DNA from 2 places in the Thermoanaerobacter sp. YS13 genome. Region 1 is predicted to be linked to the other one. Evidence: riboswitches for the same ligand, from Rfam matches in the RefSeq annotation. Region 1 holds a riboswitch; the other holds the start of a gene.

Region 1 (11,418 bases):
TGCTTTTGTAGCAAATTTTAAACCGTCAGTATTAATTTGATTATTTTCAAGCACTTTTTTTAAAAAATATCCAAATTGGTCATCACCTACTTTACCTATAAAAGCACCTTTTCCTCCTAATTTTGTAACAGCAGTTAACACATTTGCAGGTGCTCCCCCAGGATTCATTTCAAATAGTGTATTTCCATTATCAGAAAACCCTGCAGGAGTAAAATCAATCAGCAACTCACCTAAAGCTATAACATCATACATTATAATCACCCCACACAGATTTTATTTTACACTGTGGTAACGCTAACTTTAAATTTATCAATAAATTTAATCTACAACAATATCCCATTTATTTAAATAATTAATTTTGCATTCCCCTTTGGAATATACAGATATATTTACCGAATTTTTGCTAGGATATATCCTTCCACTCATTACTTTTTCCCCATCATTAATAAATATCTCAACCGAACTTACATCTACAAATACTCTGAGTTTAAGTTTATTATTTTTTAAAGCTACATTTATTTTCCTTTCTCCTTTAGGCCCTATACCTGATTTATTGCGGTCAAATATAAATAATGATTCATCTCTTTTATATGATAAAATAGTTTCTTCATTGTCTCCTTTTCTTATTTTTAAACCAAATTCCTCTGCTTTCCCCCCCTCAAACTCAACTTCAAGTTCATAACAGTCACCATATGTGTCTAAGTTTTTTTCTCCATCTATCTTCAAGTTTATAAGCTTATAATGATTTTTTCTGTAGTTTTCTATTTCTTTAATCGGCCTAAAATATAATTTACCATTAACCATTAAAATTTCCCTTGGTAATGTTATGGCTCCAGCCCAATTATGGCCTCTTTCCTGTGTTGGCATAACTTCCCACCACATATCCATCCATGCAACCATAAGCCTTCTTCCCAATTTATCACTAGTAGTTTGTGGAGCATAAAAGTCAAATCCATAGTCAATCTGTTGATAACCATCAATATCAAACTTAAATATCCCTTTGTTTATGTCTAAATCTCCAATAAAATATATAGATGAGTGAGTACTATTAAAATCATTCCCTCTAGTCTTTATATGTTCTGCAGATACCATCAGTACATGCCTGCCCTGTAATTCAAATAAATCAGGACATTCCCAATTGTAACCTGTGTTTTCATTCCCTCTCGCAAGTATATTTACAAAATCCCAATCTTTTAAATTTGTTGATTTATATAATAAGACCTGCCCGTGTCCATTTCCATCATTTGAACCTAACATCATGTAATAATATTGTCCGTTTTTAAAAACTTTAGGGTCTCTAAAATCCTTTTTACTTGCTTCTTCTGGAATTTGTTTTTCTCTAATTACAGGATTTTTACTGTATTTTATGAAATTAATGCCATCTTTCGAGTAAGCCAAATTTTGAACCTGCTTATAATCTTTACTCTTATCAGGTCCTGTATATATGTGTCCAGTATACAGTAAACATAACATATCGTCTTTTTCAATGGCACTACCTGAAAAACACCCATCTTTGTCAAAATCATCTCCCGGCACTAACGCTATTGGAAGATAAGACCATTTAACCAAATCCTTACTAATCGCATGCCCCCAATGCATTGGACCCCAAACTGCTTCATAAGGGTTGTGCTGATAAAACAAATGGTAATTACCTTTGTAATATATAAATCCATTGGGGTCATTAATCCAACCATATTCACCCATTAGATGGTATTTCAATCTATACTGTAAATTTAATCTACTCTTATTTGCTTGAATATACTTATTTGCATCATTTATATTTTTAAGTTCCAATTCTACTACCTCCAGACCTTTATTTTATTGAACCCTTTAAAACGCCTTCTATAATCTGCTTTTGCATTAGTAAATATGCAATTATTACAGGAATTGTAGCTAACATAAGAGCTGCCATAGCAGGCCCATATTCAATCGTGTAAGTTCCATAAAAATAGAAAACAGAAAGCGGTAAAGTTCTCTGCTCTGGCGCCATGAGTACTAAATATGGCAATAGAAAGTCATTCCATATCCACAAAATATCCAATATAGCTATTGTTGTTGTTACTGGCTTCAAAAGCGGAAAAACAATTTTAAAGAAAGTCTGAAGCTGGCTGCACCCATCAATAGTAGCAGCCTCTTCTAATTCCAATGGTATACTCTTTATAAAACCGTGATACATAAATACGGCCAAAGATGCACCAAAACCTACATACATATAAATCAATGCCCATTTGCTATTCATCATGCCGATAGAACCATATATTTTTACAAGGGGTATCATTATCCCTTGGAAAGGAATAATCATAGATGCCACCATAAAAAAGAACATAAACTGATTAAATTTCCACTTTTTTCTTACAAGAATATAAGCAGTCATTGATGACAGCAATGTAATCAAAAATACACTAAAAGCAGTTATAATCAAAGAATTCAAAAAAGCATGTAGATAATTCATTTTTGTAAAAGCATCAATATAATTGCTTAAATTCAGCACCGACGGAAGCTTGAGTGGGTTTTCTAGGATTTCCTTTCTCTCTTTAAAGGAATTAATTAAAACTATAAAAAATGGAAATATATAAAGTACCAAAAAAATACTTAAAGCAAAAAATTTTATTCCACCAAGTAGGCGATTTTTCTTTTCCATCAATTTTCCACCTCCAGCTTTTTGCTAAAATACACTTGAAGCAACGTGACAGCCGCTACCACAAAAAAGAGAAAAAACGCCTCTGCTTGACCAATACCATACTGCTGACTTAAAAAAGCAGTGTTATATATGTGAAGTGATATGAGTTCGGTGCTTTTATATGGTCCTCCATTTGTCAAAGCCAAGTTTATATCATAAACCATAAACCCTCTTTGTAAAGTCAAAAAAACACTTATAGTAAAAGAAGGCACCATTAATGGAAGTATCACATTTTTTAGTCTTTGATAAGTATTTGCTCCGTCTATACTTGCTGCTTCTAACAAATCTCTCGGTATATTCATAAAACCTGAAATATATATCACCATCATATAACCAGTATACTGCCAGACTGTCACAATCACCAAAGCCCAAAAAGCTTTGTCAGGATCTGACAACCAAGAGCCTGACAAAATTGGTATATTATATGATTTTCCTAAATATACTAAAATGTTTGAAAAAATAAATTGCCATATAAAACCTAACAATATTCCGCCTATCAAATTGGGAGTAAAAAACCCTGCTCTAAAGAAATTTTGGCCTTTTACGCCACTCGTTAACATATAAGCCAAGAAAAAAGCTATGACATTAATTAATATTACTGTGAAAAATACATATTTTAGTGTCAATAAAAAAGATGTCCAAAATACTTTATCTTTAAATACTTGTAAATAATTTGAAAAACCTACAAAAGCATGTGTAGCAGAAATACCATTCCAATCAGTAAAAGTTAAATATATTCCATATAAAAACGGTAGTATTATTACTGTGAGAAAAGCAAAGGTAGTAGGTCCTGCAAATATCAAGTACGTTTTGAGTTTAGCCAACAAAGTTTTTTCTTGTTCCACACTCATATCCTCCTTTACTTTTATATTGAATAACGGATAGACAATAACATTCTATCCGTTATTCAATCAAATCTTACGTATTATTGAACATTTTTCCAATAATTTTCTATTTCATCAATCAAGCCTTTTCTGTCAATTTTGCCTGCTAAATACTTTTGCATTGAAGCTCCTAACTTTGACCAGTGGTCTGGTGGCAATGTAGTCATAAACTCTAAAGTATTGCCACTCTTAACATACTGCAAAATAGATTTAGCAAGGGGATCTTGCGGTTGTAAAGTTATATTTTTAAATGCAGATATAATGTTAAGTTTGTTCACAAGCATGTCTTGACCTGTAGAGTTGTATACCAACCAATCTAAAAATTTCTTAGCTGCATCTTGCTGCTCAACACTATTTTGTGTTTTATCTATGCCGATAAATTTTGTTACACCTACAGGTATACCTGAATTACCATAGTCATCTTGGCTATTGCTGATTGGTACAGGTATAAAGCCGTATTGTCCATTTGCAGTATCAAATTCTTTTATCTGTGGCCATGCCCAATTTCCCATAAACCAAAATCCAACTTCACCTTTACCAATAAGCTCTGGTCCTCTATCATAAGTCGGAGATAATGGATCATTTTTATCTATGTTGTACTTTTTCATCATGTCAAAAGTATCCATTAAGCCATTAAACACTTTATTATTTGCTAAATCAACTTTTCCCGCTTTTAAGTCTGATAAAAATTGAGCTACTTGAGCAGGATCTTTAGATTGATCCGCATACGCTATTGAAAGGAAATGGGCGCCTAAAGACCAATCCATTGGAGAAATTTCTAGTGCTTTAGCACCTGTTGCTTCTACTTTTTTAAATGCTTCTTCTAAAGCATCTCTCGTCTTTATAGAACTCGGATCAAAGTTTCCACCATAAGCCTTGTCCAGTACAGCCTTGTTGTAAATAAGTCCATATCCTTCAACAGCAAACGGAAACGCTATAACCTTTCCATCCACTGTAGCTGCATTTAAAGCACCATCTATTGCATCTGAAACCCACTTTTCACTGCTTAAATCTAAGAATTTATCTTTGAATTTTGCTATATCACCTGGATCTAACATTGCCATTGTCGGTGCATTACCAGATGCATACATGGAGGTAACCTTTTCAAAAGGTGACTGACCGGCTGCTGCAGGAATGACTTCTACAGTAATATTCGGATTTTCTTTTGTAAAAGCTTTAGCTGCATCTTCTAATTGAGCCTGAATTTCCCCCTTAGAATTTAGCAAAGTAATTTTTACAGTCTTTGTTGCCGTAGCAGTACTATTACTTTCTCCATTATCGCTGCTTTTTGTACCACAGCCTGCCATGAGCGAAAAAACCAATGCAAACGTCAACATAATGGATAAAATTTTTCTCTTCATGACAATCCCCTTTCTTTAAATTTTTTAGATTTACTCTTATTATACTTGATTAATTTTTATATGTCAACCGTTTGACATAAATTTTTTGATAAAATGTCAACCGTTTATAATACGGTTGACATTTTTGAAACTTATTAATATTATAATAGATTGTATCTTGCTATTTTGTTAATTTGTTCAACTAATCATTCTACCTTTTCCTTTTGTGAAAATTCAAATCGTGACTTAAAAACATTAGAGCCAGATACATTAATAGATAAATTTAAAAACCCAGTTTCTTCCTCATCAATGTACGCATTTAAAATCTTATGTATAGGAATATAAATCCATATACCACCATATTTTACATCTTTTATAGACTTTGCATTTTCTTCTTGTAATATTATTAATTCTTTATTTGTAAATATAATCATATGAGAAGTGGATTTTATTCTTGTAAAAAATTTTAGGTATGGTACCTTTATCTCCTGTTGATATAAAAAATCTATTACCTTTTCTCCATTCAATACAGCTTTTTTTGCATAATTCATAAATTTATAGTTTACATCCCTTAAACAGTCAAAGATATGTAATTCCTCTTCTACCTCCCGTACATCTATATCACACAATGATATTCGTAATTCATCGATTATAGGCTTAAATATATTTTCAACAACAGTATTGTACTCAACAAGAGATGATTTTGTTTCACCATTTACATCTCCATTTATTTTTAACCACGAGTACAACAATATAGAACCGTTTTCAATATAATTGATATTTTGAATGGGATATGAAACAGCGTCAATATTACCTTTTATACTTTCAAGAAAAACGATGCTATTTTCATACAAAAGTATAAGTTTATCATTTGTTTTTTTTCTGCCCCAGCTATCAGCAGGAGCATATATAGCATTTAAAAACTGGCTTGAATCTTTAAAGTTCTCATCATAGTAAAATTTAAATATTTCTGGAATTTCACTGTAGTCTCTCACATTTCTTGCCCAGGAATCTACATCAGACGGCATTTCTCTCACCCCCCTTTTAATTTTTTTCAATTTTAAACAGTGTTATTAAAACAACTGCCATTATGGAACATAATGCTCCAAAGTAAAAGGGTGCAGCAGGAGATACTTTATCCCACAAATATCCAGCAATAAAACTTGCGGGAAGTGCGAGTAGTCCCATCGATGCATTATACAGCCCAAATGCAGTTCCTCTATTACTATCATCGACTATATGTGCAACAAGAGACTTTGCAACACCTTCCGTTGTTGAATAGTAAACCCCATATATCGTGTACAAAACCCAAATATGCCACGGCAATTTTGCTAATGCAAAACCGAGATATGTAACTGCATAAATAATCCAACCTAACCTTATTACATTAACTCTTCCTATTTTGTCAGACAATACTCCACTTGGTACTGATAATAAAGCATAAAACAGATTAAACATAGCTATAATTATCGGTATCGTTGAATCTTTTACACCAACACTGCGTGCTCTTAAAATCAAAAATGCATCACTACTGTTGCCAAGCGTAAATATCAGCATTACAATGAAAAACAGCAGAAATTTTCCCTTAAAAACAGACAAATCTAATTTGAAAGATGAACTTACTCTTTCACCCTTTTGCTCCACTACAAATAAACCTATGAGGATTATTGTGATAAAAGCTACAAGCCCAGCAATCAAAAATATTAATCTGTACTTTATAGAATCTATATATTTGGCAAACAAGAGCATTAAACCGGCAGTAATCAATGGTCCAAGGAAGGAACCTAATGTATCAAGCATTCTTTGAAATCCAAACGAAAAACCCATATTTTTCATTTTAGAAGATTTTGCAACAAGTGCATCTCTCGGCGCATCTTTTGTACCTTTTCCAATACCATCAACCAGTCTCAACCAAAAAACCATTGCAGCACCATTCGTCAATGGCAGTAATACTCTTCCAACAGCGGAAAATAAATATCCAATAAACACAATCGATTTTCTTTTACCAATCTTATCTGAAATTATTCCGGATATTATTCTCATAAGGCTTACAACTGTAGTGACACTTCCCTCTATTAAACCTACCATTTCTTTACTCAGTCCCAGAATCTGCGTATAAAAAGTAGGTAAAATAGGTACAATCATATCCTGACTTAATCCACCAAAAAATGCAACCCACCCCAAGACTTTAATGTTATTATTCTCATTGTTTTTTATTTCTTTATTTTCCAATTGACTCACCCTCCTTATTTGCCACTCTTGTTTTAATCTTCTCCAAAGAATTTTCAATGATATTTTTTGTTAAAACTGAGAATTTATCTTTGTTTTCTAAAAGAAACCTGTGAGACTCTTCTCCACCAATCTCTCCAAGAGCCCAAACAATAATCTGTTCAATATATGGGTCCTTTTTACCCCCATTATTGCGTAAATGTTCTATCAATACTTTTTCTGCTTTTTTTATTTTAAGTTCTCCAATTATTTTTGCTGCCATATAAGCTACATTATAATCCGGATGATTTATGGCTTTTATAAGTTTTTCACTGTAATCATCATCTGATATATTTTTAAAATCATATCCGCAATTTGAGCACTTTTCTTCTCCAATTTCAGCTATTTTAAAACACATAGGACATATATATCTCATTATTCATCAACCCTTATACCTAAAGTTTTTTTAAGATATCTATTTTCAGACTCATAACCTTTTAATCTTATTTCAAGTGTTTGGTTGTCACGCATCAACTGGAAATTTTTAAATTTCATTGCAGAGTATTTAGACGCCATAGAAATAAGCTGTTTTCTTAAGTCATCTTCATTAGGATTATCCCTTTCTATTTGATATGCTTTAATCCCCATTTCAAAAATAGCTCTATATGCGTCTTCTTCTGTAAAACCATCTTTTTCAAAGTCAGCAACTAACTCTTTGATTTCTTCAAAGCTTTCATCAGTAATTTCAAAAGAAATCCTAATCATAATAACCACCCTTCAATAATTTCAATGCTCTTTCAATTGAATCCTTAGAGTCATACCACGGTTCATCCTGAAATCTATAATCAAATTTTGTTATAAACCATTCGAGGTCATTAATATTTTTTTCAATTGCAGCTTCATTTATTTTAAATATTTTCTCAATTTGTGGTGTAACATCCTTTGCAGTTTCCATAAGCATATTTAAGTGGTGGAAACATAATCTAGACACGCCTTCAATGTGCCTTTCAACAAAATCTTTATCAGCATGTAAGATATCTATCAATATATGCATCTGGTATTTATCTCTTTCACTTAAATAATCACAAATAAGGCATTTGTTTTTTGTTTCTTTCCCTCTTTTTTTCTTTAAAGACTTACGTTTGTCTGTAATCTGCTGCAATTTATAACTGATATTTGCTTTTAATGCAATTGCCAAACCTAATTTATCATATGAGTTATTCAATAATTCCAAATGATAATGGCAAAAACTTGTCTCTCTTATTTTGAAATACATTTCAGGGTCTTTTAAAACCTCATCTTCAAACAAATGCTCACAATAGGCTTTTTCTTCGTCTTTTATAATCTTACATATTGGACAACCTCCCTTATATTTTTCAAAAACCTCATACAATGGAATAAATTCTAACTTCATGCAGATTCTCATCCTCTCTTTTTTGTCAAATAAACAAAAATGACTTCTACGAAAGTGCGTAGAAGCCATTAGCCTTCACGGCAATAAGGTGAGCTTCATCACCCTTATTTAATTTTTCTCTATAATATATTATACATTTTTTAAACAAAAACACAAGTGAAAAGGCTATATATTAAAAACTGTTTTTCGGTTTGGATTTATAATTTTTGCTTAACATTTAATAAATCTTAATTATTTTTATCTTTTTATCTAATTATACCACAAAAATATCTATGGTATAATTAGATTGGATAAACAAAATCTTTATAAAAAGGGGTTAGGATAAAATTGACATCATATGTAAAAAAGCGAACATTTACCATATTTATCTTTCTTTCTATCATGTTTTTCGCCCTTATCGTAAGGCTTATATGGATACAGGGTATAAACTCTGAAAAACTTGCCATGGCAGTCGAAAGGCAAAGTACTGCTGATATCATATTAAAGCCTCAACGGGGCAATATTTATGATGTAAACGGGAATATCCTTGCCTGTAATGTTCCAGCAGGAGATGTATTTGCGGCTCCTAAATTTATAAAAAATCCACAAAAAGTTTCAGAAGAACTCTATAAATATTTAAATATGGACAAGGACTCACTTTATAAAATTCTTTCAAATAAAAACTCGGAATGGGCTGTACTTGGTAGGTCCATTTCTCTAGAAGATATAAACAAAATAAAAAGTCTTAACATACCAGGGATATATGTAGAAGATACTTTTATGAGAAACTATCCCAACGGTAAAATGCTATCACAAGTATTGGGTTTTGTAGGAATTGATGGGAACGGTTTGTATGGTCTTGAATATTCTTTAGATAAATACTTAAGTGGTATCCCTGGTCGTGAAATCTCTCTTGTTGATGCAGAAGGTAGAAAAATAGGAGTCCCAAGCAAGCTTTACAAACCTACAAATGGTGATAATATTGTCCTTACAATTGATTCTGTAATACAAAGTTATACAGAAAAAGCTATAAAAAATGCTTATGAGAAATATAAACCAGAAAATGGTATAACAGCAATAGTCATGAATCCCAAAACAGGTGAAATCCTAGCAATGGCAAATATACCTGATTTTGATCCTAATAACCCTCAAAAAATATCCTCACAAGACTATTGGTCAAACCCGGCAGTCTCTAGCATTTATGAGCCTGGTTCCGTCTTTAAAGTAATTACTGCTTCTGCTGCTTTAGAATCAGCGGTAGTTACACCTGATGAGCAATTTGACGACCCCGGTTATTATATTGTATCAGGACGTAGAATTAATAGCTGGACAAAATTAGGTAAGATAAACTTCGAAGAAGCTATAGAAAAATCTAGTGACACGGTTTTTATGCAGGTAGTAGAACGATTAGGTGTCGATGCCTTTTATAAATACATACAAGCTTTTGGTTTCGGCACTCCAACAGGAATTGAGCTTCCTGGAGAAGCCAGTGGAATGATTTTGCCAAAGTCAAAGATATATCCTGTCGACCTCGCTACTATGTCCTTTGGACAAGGAATCGCTGTAACTCCAATCCAAATGATTACGGCTTTTTCTGCCGTTATAAATGGTGGAAACCTTATGGTCCCACATATTGTAAAATACATCGAAAACGGCGATAAAATAATTAAAGAATATAAGCCTCAAATAGTTAGACAAGTTATCTCTAAAAAAACTTCCGATACAATGAAGTATATACTTGAAAAAACAGTAACAGAGGGTACTGGTCAAGCGGCACAAGTACCTGGATATACAGTAGGTGGAAAAACAGGTACAACAGAAAATTATGCTCCAGGAAAATACGTAGCATCATTTGCTGGATTTGCACCAGTTGAAAACCCAAAAATTGCAGTATTAGTTCTTGTTAAAAATCCAACACAAAATGGACATATGGGAGGAGAAGTAGCCGCGCCAATAGCACAAGAAATATTAAGAGATACTCTTAGGTATTATGACACAGTAAAAAAGTAAAAAAAATAATAATACCTGTTATTTTTAGTGTACAAATTGACTTACACTGTTTTTTATTTCCTCTGTTATATCAAAGGCATTTTTGTTATTCTCTATTCCTGCTTTTATTTTTGTAATCACTGTGTTGTTTATTTTTCTCCATCCGCCAAATTGTGGAATAATATTTGTATAATTAGTAGCTAATTCAATTCTTTTCATTTTGTCATCTTCAGTAACTTTATCTTTTTTAACTGGTACATAACCTAATTCAATAACCTTTTGTTGGTCTTCTGTAAGAAACTTTATAAATTTATACTCCATCTTAAGCTTTTTTTCATCTTTTTCCTTCTTTATACCATAGGCATATATTTTAGGTGATAATGTCAATGGTATGCCACTTTCACCTTCAGGGTACATAGCTACATCAAACTCAAACAGCTTTCCTTTTGATTGTAAATTTTTAAGCTGTGCTATTTTATAGCTTTCTTCTATTAATACAGCAGTGTTTTTAGTAGTAATAAAGTCTTGCCATAATTTTTCTCTGTCTTCCTCAAGTGAAAGAGGATTTACCACCTTGTATTTATTGAATAAATCCAAAACTTTTTGCACCCCTGAAACTGCTTGAGGGCCAAAAAAAGAATACTTTTCTTTGTCAAAAGTCCTCGCACCATCTAAAAGTAAAAACCCCCATAAATTATAGCTATCAGGCGCGAGAGAAAGACCTAATCCATAAAAATATTTTTTATCCTTTTTTCCTTCAGTGTAAGTGAGTTTTGTCATACTATCAACAAATTCTTCGTAATTCCATTCCCCATTTTCAGGCAATTGAATTTCTTTTTCGGCAAACATATCAACATTTAAAAAAAGAACATTAGTATACATTCCTAAAGGCATTCCATAAATATTGCCTTTATAACTTATAGC
Region 2 (11,418 bases), on a different contig from region 1:
TTTTGTTCCAGGTCAAAATCATGATCTCTATACATAAGTAAAACTTTCATAATTTCATCCTCTCCTTTAAGCAGTTATACGTTAGCCTGTATTTTTCAGCAATTGATATAGCGTATGAAAGCCCATCAGGCGGTCTTCTAACAATTTTATATGTGCGCAGTGCCGGATTCTCAGGAACTATCGTACTGACCATACTTACAATCTTTTCGCTTAAGAATGCTAATTCATCTATAAATGTTACCCAAACGCACAGCACATCTAATTGTATTATTTTTCCCATTATCTTCTTACTTAAAAATAATGCGTCTTTTGCTGTGGTAGATGTGAAAATTTCATTCATTATTATAATACTGTTTGATGTGGCCTGGGCAAGAATATTGTAAATTCTAAACAATTCATCTTCCAGTTTTCCACGAAGATCTTTAATATTTTCTTCCTTTTCAAAATGTGTAAATAGTTTATCAAAAAGAAAGAGTTGAGCTTCCCTTCCGGGAACAGGGCAGCCTATACTGGCCAAATAATGCAATTGTCCAAAAGTGCGTGCAAATGTTGTTTTGCCTCCCTGGTTCGGACCGGTAATTACAAATATACGCTCTTTACCTTTTAAATAAAAATCATTACAAACAACGACCGAATTTTCGTTGATGAGTTTATAAGCCAGAGCTAAATCAAATCCTTCGTAATTATAAACTTCCTTACATTTATTTGTGGATAACAAAATTTTAGTCCAGTGCGCTTGAATAGTGCCATATATTCCAAATAAGCAATATAAAATTGTACTTCCCTATCAAAAGTAGCTATTGTCTCATCTAAATAATCACTATTTTTCATACAATAATTATCAAGATTAGAAAATATATCAGGATATAACTGAGCTACTAAATCCAATATTTTTGCTTCGACATGGTTCATATCTGGCCAATCAGAAAATTTGATTTTATAATCCTTTGCTGCTTCCTGTTTGAATTTTTCAAACGTTTTTTCTACTTCTGTACTGTAATCAATTTCAGATTCATATTTACGAACTGTCACACGGTTACCTTTTATTAACAAGCAATATTTCACTGTAGACAAATCAGCTTTAAGTTTTTTCGTTTCACTCAGTAGCAGCTGAAAACGGTCAGAATTGATATAATCCATCAAATATTGACGAAATGCTAAAAAACCACGAGATTTTAACTCTACAGAAGACAAGTCTTCTACTAAATCAGTAATTGCATCGCAGTAGATTTCTACAGCATCCAAAAGCCATCTGTCTTTCTGGTATTTGTAGTAAAGTTTGTCTGCTTGAGCAAGGTGTTTGCGCATTTCTTGCATTTTTTCCGCAAATGATTTTATATCCTCAAGCAAAACTTCATTTTCAAGGTCTTGCATTATTTCATGGCGATACTTGATAGTATCAATATCGTTTAAATGAGTGTAAAAAAACGGTTTTAAATTATATTCTTCTTTGCCTCTTGTTATGACATCTACAATTTGATCAAGATTTAAGTCAACAAAAAAATCAGGTGCTTCAAATGTTTCTTTTTTTACCCCATCTTCGTTTTTTTGAAATAATATGCTATGAAAAGGCATAAGAAAGCACCTCTCTTTCAAAGTTGTAGGCAAATGCACTAATATAAAAAAGCTGACAACCCCTACGTTTTTACCGTAGAAGCCATCAGCTGTTTATCAGCAGTTCGGATTTTCCAAAAGGGGGCTTCATCCCTTTTTAAATATTATATCACTTTTTTATGAAGCCTGCAAGAATTATATGGAAATTTGCTACAAAGCATAATGTTTATGTTTATTTGTTTAAAATAAAAAGATTTTTATATTGTTTTATATCCAGATTTTGTAATACTTCTTATTATTCTATATGTAAACTCAACAATATAAAATACTTGATATCATTATTTCGTAGTATAATGATAATATGAGAAAAATAAATATTCATTCATTTTATGTTTTGGGAGGGATTTTATTGAATAAAGGTAAAAGTATAACATTCAATACTTTAATACATTGGGAAGAATTTCGCAAGCGTATTATAGTTGAAGGCATTATAACAGGTTTTTTTGTTGGAATGATTATTGCTATTTTAAGATATATTCTTGAAAAAACAAATATTCTTGTAATAAGTGTATACAAAATTCTTCATACAAATCCTTACCCGTTAATTGGCTGGATAATTTTCCTTTCTCTAATAGGCTTACTATTGGGTATAATAGTGAAAAAAGAACCTATGATAAGCGGTAGCGGTATACCTCAAGTTGAAGGCATGATTATCGGTTATATAAAAGTTAATTGGTTACGAGTTTTATTGCTAAAGCTCATAGGTACTATTTTAGCGATAGGTGCAGGACTTTCTTTAGGACGCGAAGGTCCATGTGTGCAAATTGGTTCTTCAATCGGGCAAGGAATAAGTAGGTTGTTTGGTAGATTTAGAGTTGAAGAAAAATACCTTCTTACATGCGGAGCTAGTGCAGGGCTTGCAGCAGCTTTTAATGCACCACTTGCAGGAGTTATTTTTGCTCTTGAAGAACTGCATAAAAATTTCTCACCATTGGTACTTGTATCTAGTATGGTTTCATCACTTACATCAACTTTTGTAGCTGGTGAACTATTAGGAATCAAACCTATTTTTAATCTGAAAAATCTAGCAGTAATGCCGCTTAATAATTATCTTTATCTTATTTTACTTGGAATTATCGTTGGATTATGTGGAATCGTATTTAATAAAACCCTTTTAAAGACTCAAGATATATACAACATGTTAAAAATAAAATCACATATGAAGCCAATAATACCTCTTATTATATCCGTTGCAGTTGGACTATGGGTACCTATGGCACTTGGGGGCGGTGAGGGTCTTGTCGATACATTAAGCAATAATAGTTTTAGTTTAAAATTTCTAATTTTGCTATTAATTGTTAAATTTTTATTTACGATGGTAAGCTATGGCTCAGGTGTACCAGGAGGTATTTTTATGCCCCTCCTTATAATAGGTTCACTGATTGGCAACATATATGGAACTGTCATAATTAACATAATGCACATAAACCCTATTTATATCAAAAATTTTATTGTATTTGCTATGGCAGGATATTTTGCTGCTATAGTTAGGGCACCGATAACAGGTAGTTTGCTTGTAACTGAAATGACCGGTTCATTTAGTCATTTGTTAGCCCTAAGCACTGTTTCTATAGCGGCATATCTTTCATCAGATTTGTTCTCAAATATGCCGATTTATGAATCTTTGTTAGAACGTCTGCCGATAAAGAAAGAACAAAAATCTATAACTGCCAATAAAAAAAGAAAGACGATTTTCGAAATGCCTGTCTGTGTAGGCTCAAGTTTAGACGGCAAAAAATTAAAGGATATTAGCTTGCCCCAAAATTGCTTACTTGTTGGCATAAAGAGGGGAACGCATGAATTAATACCAAAGGGAAATACGAAAATTCTAGCCGGCGATTATCTAGTAGTCCTTGCAGATGAAGATAAAGCTACAGAAATTAGAGAAATTTTATTGAATATGACACAGAGGTAAACAAATCTTAAATAGACACGGGGAGAGTTCTTATAGTTTGATTTTTCAAACAAGAAGAACTCTCCCCTTTGTACTCTGTTAATTATTGTACAGAAGCTCTGTAATCACCCATTTACCTTTTATTTTCTCTACAAGCATTACCAATTTTTTAATATCTCCATAGGGGTCCGCCGGGTTGACCTCGTAAGAATCTGTAAAAACATGCACATAGTAAAAGTATCCTTTTCTATCTCTGAGAACAGTTTCATCGGGATTAGCAGGTTCCACTTTGTAATAATAGGTATACTCTTCTTCTTTATAATCGCTATAAAGGGCCTTTTTTACTCTATCGCTCAAATAAGAGTATACCGTGTTATCCCTGATTTTCCCAGTCAGATGGTAATAATCGGCTTCCCTCAAAACTTTTTTAATTATTTGATAGTGCTTATGTCTTTCCGATTTTGCGGTATCCAAATCAGTTTCCATCGTAGAGTTATTTATATCTTTTTCCTCAATTACAGGAAGAACTGATTCTATGTCCATTAGAAATTTCTTTTTATTTCCCAGTATTCGCTTTTTATTATCATACAAGAACTTTAAGAGTTTTTCCTGGTCCTCTTGAATATTTCTCTGTTGTTCGGGATTTAGTGAATTCGCCTCTTTGCTATCTGTTCTATCAGGTCCTTTTATCTCAACAATGATATAAATTAAAGGGAAGATTAAAAAGATGACCAAAATGACAAATATTAAATTTCTCACTCTCACATCGTCTTCCCCCTTATTATTAAAAATAAACTCATCTATAAAGCAATAAAAATTGAGGTATCGCTTTACCATCTTCACTTTGTACCCAGGTTAGAATGTCATAGTAAATTGTTGGTCCGCTTATAATTGGAATATTTATAAGTTGAGTGTTATTTTTCAAAATATTATAAACTTTCATGCTGCTGTTATTACTATACCATGTAACATAGTCTTTATTTAAGGAGACAGCCCACACTTCACTACTATATGTTGGAATTTCTATCTTTTTTTTACTTTTAATATTGTAAAGTATGGCTTTCTTATTTTTTTCTACCCACACAACATTGTCTCCCCATATATTTGAAAAAGCACCTTGATCAGATAATTTTAAAGTTTTATTTTCTGCAATACTATACAAATACACTCCGCCAATATCTTCTTGTCCAGATATTTTTGACTCATCCCAAACTATATAATTTCCATATATGTGAGGACCACTAAAATGATAATTATCATTCCCTTTTAAAGTTTGTATTATTTTCTGTTTGTTCTCTTTTAAATCATATAAAAATATTGAACTTGACTTATTATCTCCATCTGATTCATAAGTTGACCATACAAGCTTTCCGTTGTTGGATAAATGTGGTTCAACACTAAACTGATTATTTAAAACATCATCTTCACCAAATTTACTTTTTGCAATCATTTTCACATCTTGGGTATTTAAATCTTTAATGTATATTCTCCAGTCATCTCCCACATTCCCATATTATCTGATGCTTCAACCATATCGCAAGCAATACCTTCTTTTTATAAGGGTCAAAACCAACAGGAAATTGTTTTTCTTTAAGTGAAACAACTTTGTTTATATCTATATCTATCTCATCATTTACTTTGGTATTTGCCTTTATGCCACAAGAAGAAAATGCAATGGAAATGATTAATAACCATAAAACTATAAGAACTTTTTTCAATGCTTTTCATCTCCTTTCAATACTATCTTCCTCTTTTATTTCATTATAACTTTTTAAATGTTAAAATTTATTAAAAAATTATTAAGTTTTGGTTACAAAATGGTTACAGAGTAAATTGTTCCTTCCCTAGTATCCTTAGTATAAAGTACATAGGTATACTTGTATCCTTCTAAAAACAACCACTTATCCAACAAGATATAATCTTATCCGAAAACCAAACTCTTTCCACAATCATCTATAAAGTGAGAAGGTCATCTGGATGACTCATCTCATCGCAAAATAGGAGGTGTAAGATTGGAAATCATACAAGAAGTAAAGAAAGCCAAGCAAAGTCTTATAACATAAGATATGCCATAAGAAAATCCAAAAATCAAAATAATGTACATAATTCCAGAAAAACCATGTCCAAATTTAAACATTAAAGGAAGGGATATGCCATTTAGAAAACTCACCGCCAGTATGCCGTAAATTAAAGCATCTGTGTAAGCTCAAGTTTAGATGGCAAAAAATTAAGGATATTAGCTTGTCCCAAAATTGCTTACTTGTTGGCATAAAGAGGGGAACGCATAAATTAATACCAAAGGGAAATAGCCAGAAGGAGAGTTTGTGCTTATTTATTTTTGCCAAAATATTCTATCAACCAATAACCCAGTATTAATATTTTCAACAAACTTCAAGCTTTTGTCTTTAGAGAACCAGTTGTATCGCATACCTTCTACTTTTTTACCTTCAAACTCCACTTCCTGCACAAATCCTTTAATTATATCTACATAATATTCCTCGTTATCTTTTTTAACAACAGTTGATATTGAACTAATTTCTTTACTATTCTTTATATGATGAATAGTGTACCTAACTCCATTATACAACACTTCCTCTACATATTCTTCAGGTAAAATACTGTCAGATCCATATATATTGAGATTCTTAGTTCCAAAATCAGTGTAAAAAAATATGAATAGAAAATCAAACTTTATTGAATATACAGTAAAAAGCCTATGCACAAGTCTTCCGCATAGGCTTTTTACAATATATTCGGTGAACCTATTGTCTTTTTCTTTTTTAATGTGTTTTTAAGATCTATCGCCTCATATACATCTTTATCTATCACATCGCTGAATTTTTTAAGTTCTTCAAGTGATAAATCTTCAATTGCTAAATTTCGTTCTATTGCATATAAAACTACTTTGCCTGCAATTTCATGAGCAATTCTGAAGGGAATACCTTTTTCTACAAGATAGTCTGCAAAATCTGTAGCATTCATGTAACCATATTTTGCGGCCTTTTCCATGTTGTCAGTCTTTACTTTAATTGTCTTTATCATCTCAGTAAATACTTTCAAAGACATTTTTAAAGTGTCTATTCCGTCAAACAAAGCCTCTTTATCCTCCTGCATGTCTTTGTTATATGCAAGAGGAAGTCCTTTCATCACAGTAAGTATTGTAATCAAATCGCCGTAAACCCTGCCGGTTTTGCCCCTTATAAGTTCTGCTGCATCGGGATTTTTCTTTTGTGGCATCATACTGCTTCCTGTTGAAAATCTATCATCCATCTCAATAAAATCAAATTCTTTGGTCGACCACAAAATTAATTCTTCTGAGAACCTACTTAAATGCATCATTGTTATAGAGGCAAAGCTTAAAAATTCTATTACAAAGTCTCTATCGCTTACACCATCCATGCTGTTTAAAGTTATATCATCGAACCCTAAAAGAGATGCCACGTATTTTCTATCGATATCGAAGGTGGTACCCGCAAGTGCACCAGAGCCCAAAGGCATTACGTTGACTCTTTTCACCATATCCTCAAGCCTTGATAAATCTCTTTTAAACATTTCAACATAGGCAAGAAGATGATGTCCAAAAGTCACAGGCTGTGCCCTTTGCAGATGCGTATATCCCGGCATAATCGCTTCTTTATAAGTTCCAGCCATTTCATTTAAGGTATCTATAAGTTTTATTAAATCCTCTTTTATTTTGTCTATCTCATCTCTTAAATAAAGCCTTTCATCTGTCGCAACTTGGTCATTTCTGCTTCTTCCTGTGTGAAGTTTGCGCCCTGTATCGCCTATTTTCTCAGTTAAAAGCCTTTCAACATAAGAATGAACATCTTCATCATTTTGTATCTCTCCAACATTGGTTTCATCAAGAATTTCCTTTAACCCTTTTTCTATTAAATTGAGTTCATCTTCTGTCAGCACTCCAGCTTTATAAAGTCCTTTTGCATGGGCAATTGATCCTAATATGTCATGCTTTAAAAGCCTAATATCAAAAGAAATGGAGGAATTAAACTCCTCCAGTAGTTTGTCCGTCTCGCTTTTAAACCTACCTCCCCACAGCTTCATCCATATCCTTCCTTCCCATTTCCATCAACGCCTTAATTTTTAAAGAAAGCCCAAAGAGGTTTATAAATCCCTCTGCGTCTTTTTGGTTGTAAACTTCATCTTTACCAAAAGTCACAAATTCTTCATTGTAAAGAGAATAAGGAGATTTTACTCCTGCGTTTATGACATTTCCTTTATAAAGCTTTAGTCTTACAACACCTGTTACATTTTTTTGCGTTTCCTCTACAAAAGCGTCTAGCGCGACTTTAAGTGGTGAAAACCACAAACCGTTGTAAACAAGGTCTGCATATTTCTGTGAAACCAAATCCTTAAACCTCATTGTTTCCTTATCAAGCACAAGATATTCAAGTTCTTTATGAGCAGTGTAAAGCAATGTCCCTGCAGGAGTTTCATAAACACCGCGAGACTTCATTCCTACAAGTCTATTTTCCACAAGATCGGCTATCCCTACGCCGTTTTTTCCTGCAATTACGTTTAATTCTTCTATTAATTTGACAGGTTCTAAGGCTTTGCCGTTTACTTTCACAGGTATGCCCTTTTCAAATTCTATAAGCACATATTCTGGCTTATCTGGGGCTTTATCAGGTGGAGTGATTATATCGTAAAGGTCACTTTTAGGCTCATTCCATGGGTCTTCAAGGTCTCCTCCTTCATGGCTTACATGCCACAAGTTATTGTCTACACTATATATTTTTTCTTTAGTAACAGGGATCGGTATCCCCTTCTTTTTTGCATAGTCTATTTCATCTTCCCTTGATTTTAAATCCCATATCCTCCACGGGGCTATGATTTTTATTGAAGGGTCAAGAGCATGTATTGATACCTCAAATCTCACCTGGTCATTGCCTTTTCCTGTTGCACCATGAGCTATTGCCTTTGCACCCTCTTTGTGAGCAATTTCCACAAGTTTTTTGGCAATTAAAGGCCTCGCCATAGAAGTGCCTAAAAGGTATTTCCCTTCATAAACAGCACCAGCCTTTAAAGTAGGAAATATATAATCTTTTACAAATTCTTCTTTTACGTCTTCAATATATACTTTGCTGGCACCACTCGCTAAAGCCTTGTCTTTTATATATTTAATTTCTTCTCCCTGTCCTACATCAATACAAGCCGCTATTATCTCACATTCATAGTTTTCTTTAAGCCATGGTATAATTACTGATGTATCAAGTCCTCCTGAATAAGCAAGTACCACTTTTTCGCCTTTTAACATTTTTAAACACTCCTTATAAAACTAAATTTTTGACATTATCCTTTTGTATTTCTTGATATTCATTTACAGATAAAATGGACAAGCCATTCATATTTACCTTTGACACAGCATTTAATGCCGCTTTTATAGTATCTATAGATGTAAAAAGAGGAATTCTGTATTCTACTGCTGTTCTTCTTAACTTAAATCCCGTATTATCAGGTTTTTTGCCTTTTGTCGGTGTATTTACTACAGCGTCAAAATATCCATCCTTCAGCAATTTTATTGCATGATCAAGAGACATAATATTTACATGAATACCAATCAAACTCAAATACTTCCCCGTCCTGTATGTGGCATATATTTCATACCCTAAGCCCTGCAATTTTTCTACTAAAGATACCGCTTCTTGAAAATCTCTTTCCGCTATTGAAAGAAGTATTTTCCCTTTTTTAGGTATTTTAAGGCCTGCTCCTTCTAAAGCTTTGTAAAGTGCTCCTTCATAAGTTAAATCTATACCCATTATTTCTCCTGTTGATTTCATTTCAGGACTTAATGAAACTTCAACATCTGTCAATTTTTCCATGGAAAATACAGGAGCTTTTACAACCGTATATGGGGTCTGCGGCCATAAACCGCCTTTATAACCTAACTCTTTTAGCTTTTTGCCTAAAGCCACTTCTACCGCCAGTTTCACCATAGGTACACCTGTTGCTTTGCTCATAATAGGTACCGTACGCGAAGCTCTAGGATTTACTTCTAACACATATACAGTACCTTCTTTTACTGCAAATTGAATATTTATAAGTCCCTTTACACTTAAAGCTTTTGAAATCTTTTCTGTGTATTCGATAATAGTGTTTATCTCCCGTTCAGACAAACTTCTTGCAGGATATATTGAAAAACTATCTCCTGAATGCACTCCAGCTCTTTCTATGTGTTCCATTATTCCGGGTATTAATACACACTCGCCATCTGAAACTGCATCAACTTCTACTTCTCTTCCATCTATATATTTATCTATCAAAACAGGTTTGCCGGGAGATACTTGGGTTGCATTTGAAACATAGTCGATTATCTCTTGAAGTGTGTTAACTTTTTCCATGGACTGACCGCCTATAACATAGGATGGCCTTACAAGAAGTGGAAAACCAAGTTTTAAGGCTATATCTTTTGCATCTCCTACTGTTAATGCATATTCACCTTTAGGTTGATTAATGTTTAGCACTTTTAAAAGTTTTGAGAATTTTTCTCTATCTTCACTTATATCAATGCTTTCATGAGATGTACCTATTATTTTCACTGCATTTTTAACTAACTCTTCTGTAAGATTAATTGCTGTCTGGCCGCCAAACATTACCATTACACCAAGTGGTTTTTCTTTTTCATATATGTTTAAAACATCCTCCAATGTAATAGGCTCAAAGTACAACCTGTCTCCCGTGTCAAAGTCTGTGCTGACAGTTTCAGGGTTGTTGTTTATTATGATAGATTTAATTCCAGCTTCTCTTAAAGCCCACAAGGCTTTAACAGAACAGTAATCAAACTCAATTCCCTGACCAATTCTTATAGGACCAGAACCTATTACAATTACTTTTGGTATGTCATGGATCTCAACTTCGTCTTCTTCGCCATAAGTTGAATATATATATTGTGTAACTGATTCAAATTCCGCTGCACAAGTATCTACCATTTTATAAGAAGGATATATGCTATATTCTTTTCTTAATGCTCTCACAACTTCTTCTTTAATTCCCTTTATTGTTGCAATTTCTCTGTCTGAAAATCCCATTCTCTTTGCTTTTTTAAGAATCTCTTCCCTTAACTCATTTTCCTCTATTTCCCTCTCCATATTTATAATATTTAAAAGCTTGTTCAAAAACCATTTGTCTATTTTTGTAACGTCATTAATATAATCAATGTCTATATCGCGGCGAAGAGCTTCTGCTATATAAAATAGTCTCATGTCATTAGGCACTGATATGCTCTTTAGTATTTCTTCTGTTTTCATGCCTTTTATATTGTTTAATCGAAGGCCGTAAGCTTTTATCTCTAATGACCTTACGGCCTTCAAAAGGGAGGCTTCAAAAGACCTTTCTATTGCCATTACTTCTCCTGTCGCCTTCATCTGTGTACCTATTTTTCTATCAGTAGTATAAAATTTGTCAAAAGGCCATCTCGGTATTTTTGTCACAACATAATCCAGTGCAGGTTCAAAAAATGCAGTAGTTTTACCTGTTACAGGATTTTTTATTTCATCAAGTCTAAGCCCTATTGCAATTTTTGCAGCAATCTTTGCAATAGGATATCCCGTTGCTTTTGATGCCAGTGCACTTGAACGACTAACCCTTGGGTTTACTTCTATAACATAGTATTTGTGGCTTTGGGGATCTAAAGCAAATTGGATATTACATCCTCCCTCAATTTTTAAAGCCTTGATTATTTTAATGCTTGCACTTCTTAACATTTGATATTCGTAATCTGACAAAGTCTGCACTGGCGCTACAACTATACTATCTCCTGTGTGAACTCCTACTGGATCAAAATTTTCCATGCTGCAAATCGTAATACAATTATCATCAGCATCTCTCATTACCTCAAACTCTATTTCTTTCCATCCGTACAGAGATTTTTCAACAAGCACTTCTTGAGCCAT

What was found. Region 1 has a riboswitch for fluoride ahead of THYS13_RS05570 (DUF6062 family protein). Riboswitches for the same ligand answer to the same signal wherever they lie in the genome.
Region 2: another riboswitch for fluoride. It lies ahead of THYS13_RS14970 (DNA mismatch repair protein MutS); the one in region 1 lies ahead of THYS13_RS05570 (DUF6062 family protein).

The regions. Positions count from the first base shown of each region.
Region 1 covers NZ_JOOI01000001.1:1,072,008-1,083,425, forward strand. The annotation lists gene THYS13_RS05525 (carbohydrate kinase) at 1-252, opposite strand, end outside; gene THYS13_RS05530 (glycoside hydrolase family 32 protein) at 319-1,794, opposite strand; gene THYS13_RS05535 (carbohydrate ABC transporter permease) at 1,814-2,641, opposite strand; gene THYS13_RS05540 (carbohydrate ABC transporter permease) at 2,641-3,531, opposite strand; gene THYS13_RS05545 (ABC transporter substrate-binding protein) at 3,606-4,925, opposite strand; gene THYS13_RS05550 (hypothetical protein) at 5,111-5,932, opposite strand; gene THYS13_RS05555 (MFS transporter) at 5,949-7,136, opposite strand; gene THYS13_RS05560 (HEAT repeat domain-containing protein) at 7,126-7,551, opposite strand; gene THYS13_RS05565 (hypothetical protein) at 7,548-7,877, opposite strand; gene THYS13_RS05570 (DUF6062 family protein) at 7,870-8,526, opposite strand; fluoride riboswitch at 8,579-8,638, opposite strand; gene THYS13_RS05575 (penicillin-binding protein 2) at 8,854-10,515, shown strand; gene THYS13_RS05580 (ABC transporter substrate-binding protein) at 10,540-11,418, opposite strand, start outside.
Region 2 covers NZ_JOOI01000002.1:724,923-736,340, reverse strand. The annotation lists gene THYS13_RS11370 (DNA mismatch repair protein MutS) at 1-50, opposite strand, end outside; partial or broken gene THYS13_RS14970 (DNA mismatch repair protein MutS) at 47-1,575, opposite strand; fluoride riboswitch at 1,645-1,718, opposite strand; gene THYS13_RS11360 (ClC family H(+)/Cl(-) exchange transporter) at 1,964-3,529, shown strand; gene THYS13_RS11355 (hypothetical protein) at 3,608-4,273, opposite strand; gene THYS13_RS11350 (hypothetical protein) at 4,305-5,012, opposite strand; gene THYS13_RS11345 (hypothetical protein) at 5,002-5,226, opposite strand; gene THYS13_RS11340 (hypothetical protein) at 5,841-6,230, opposite strand; gene argH (argininosuccinate lyase) at 6,251-7,570, opposite strand; gene THYS13_RS11330 (argininosuccinate synthase) at 7,551-8,783, opposite strand; gene carB (carbamoyl-phosphate synthase (glutamine-hydrolyzing) large subunit) at 8,797-11,418, opposite strand, start outside.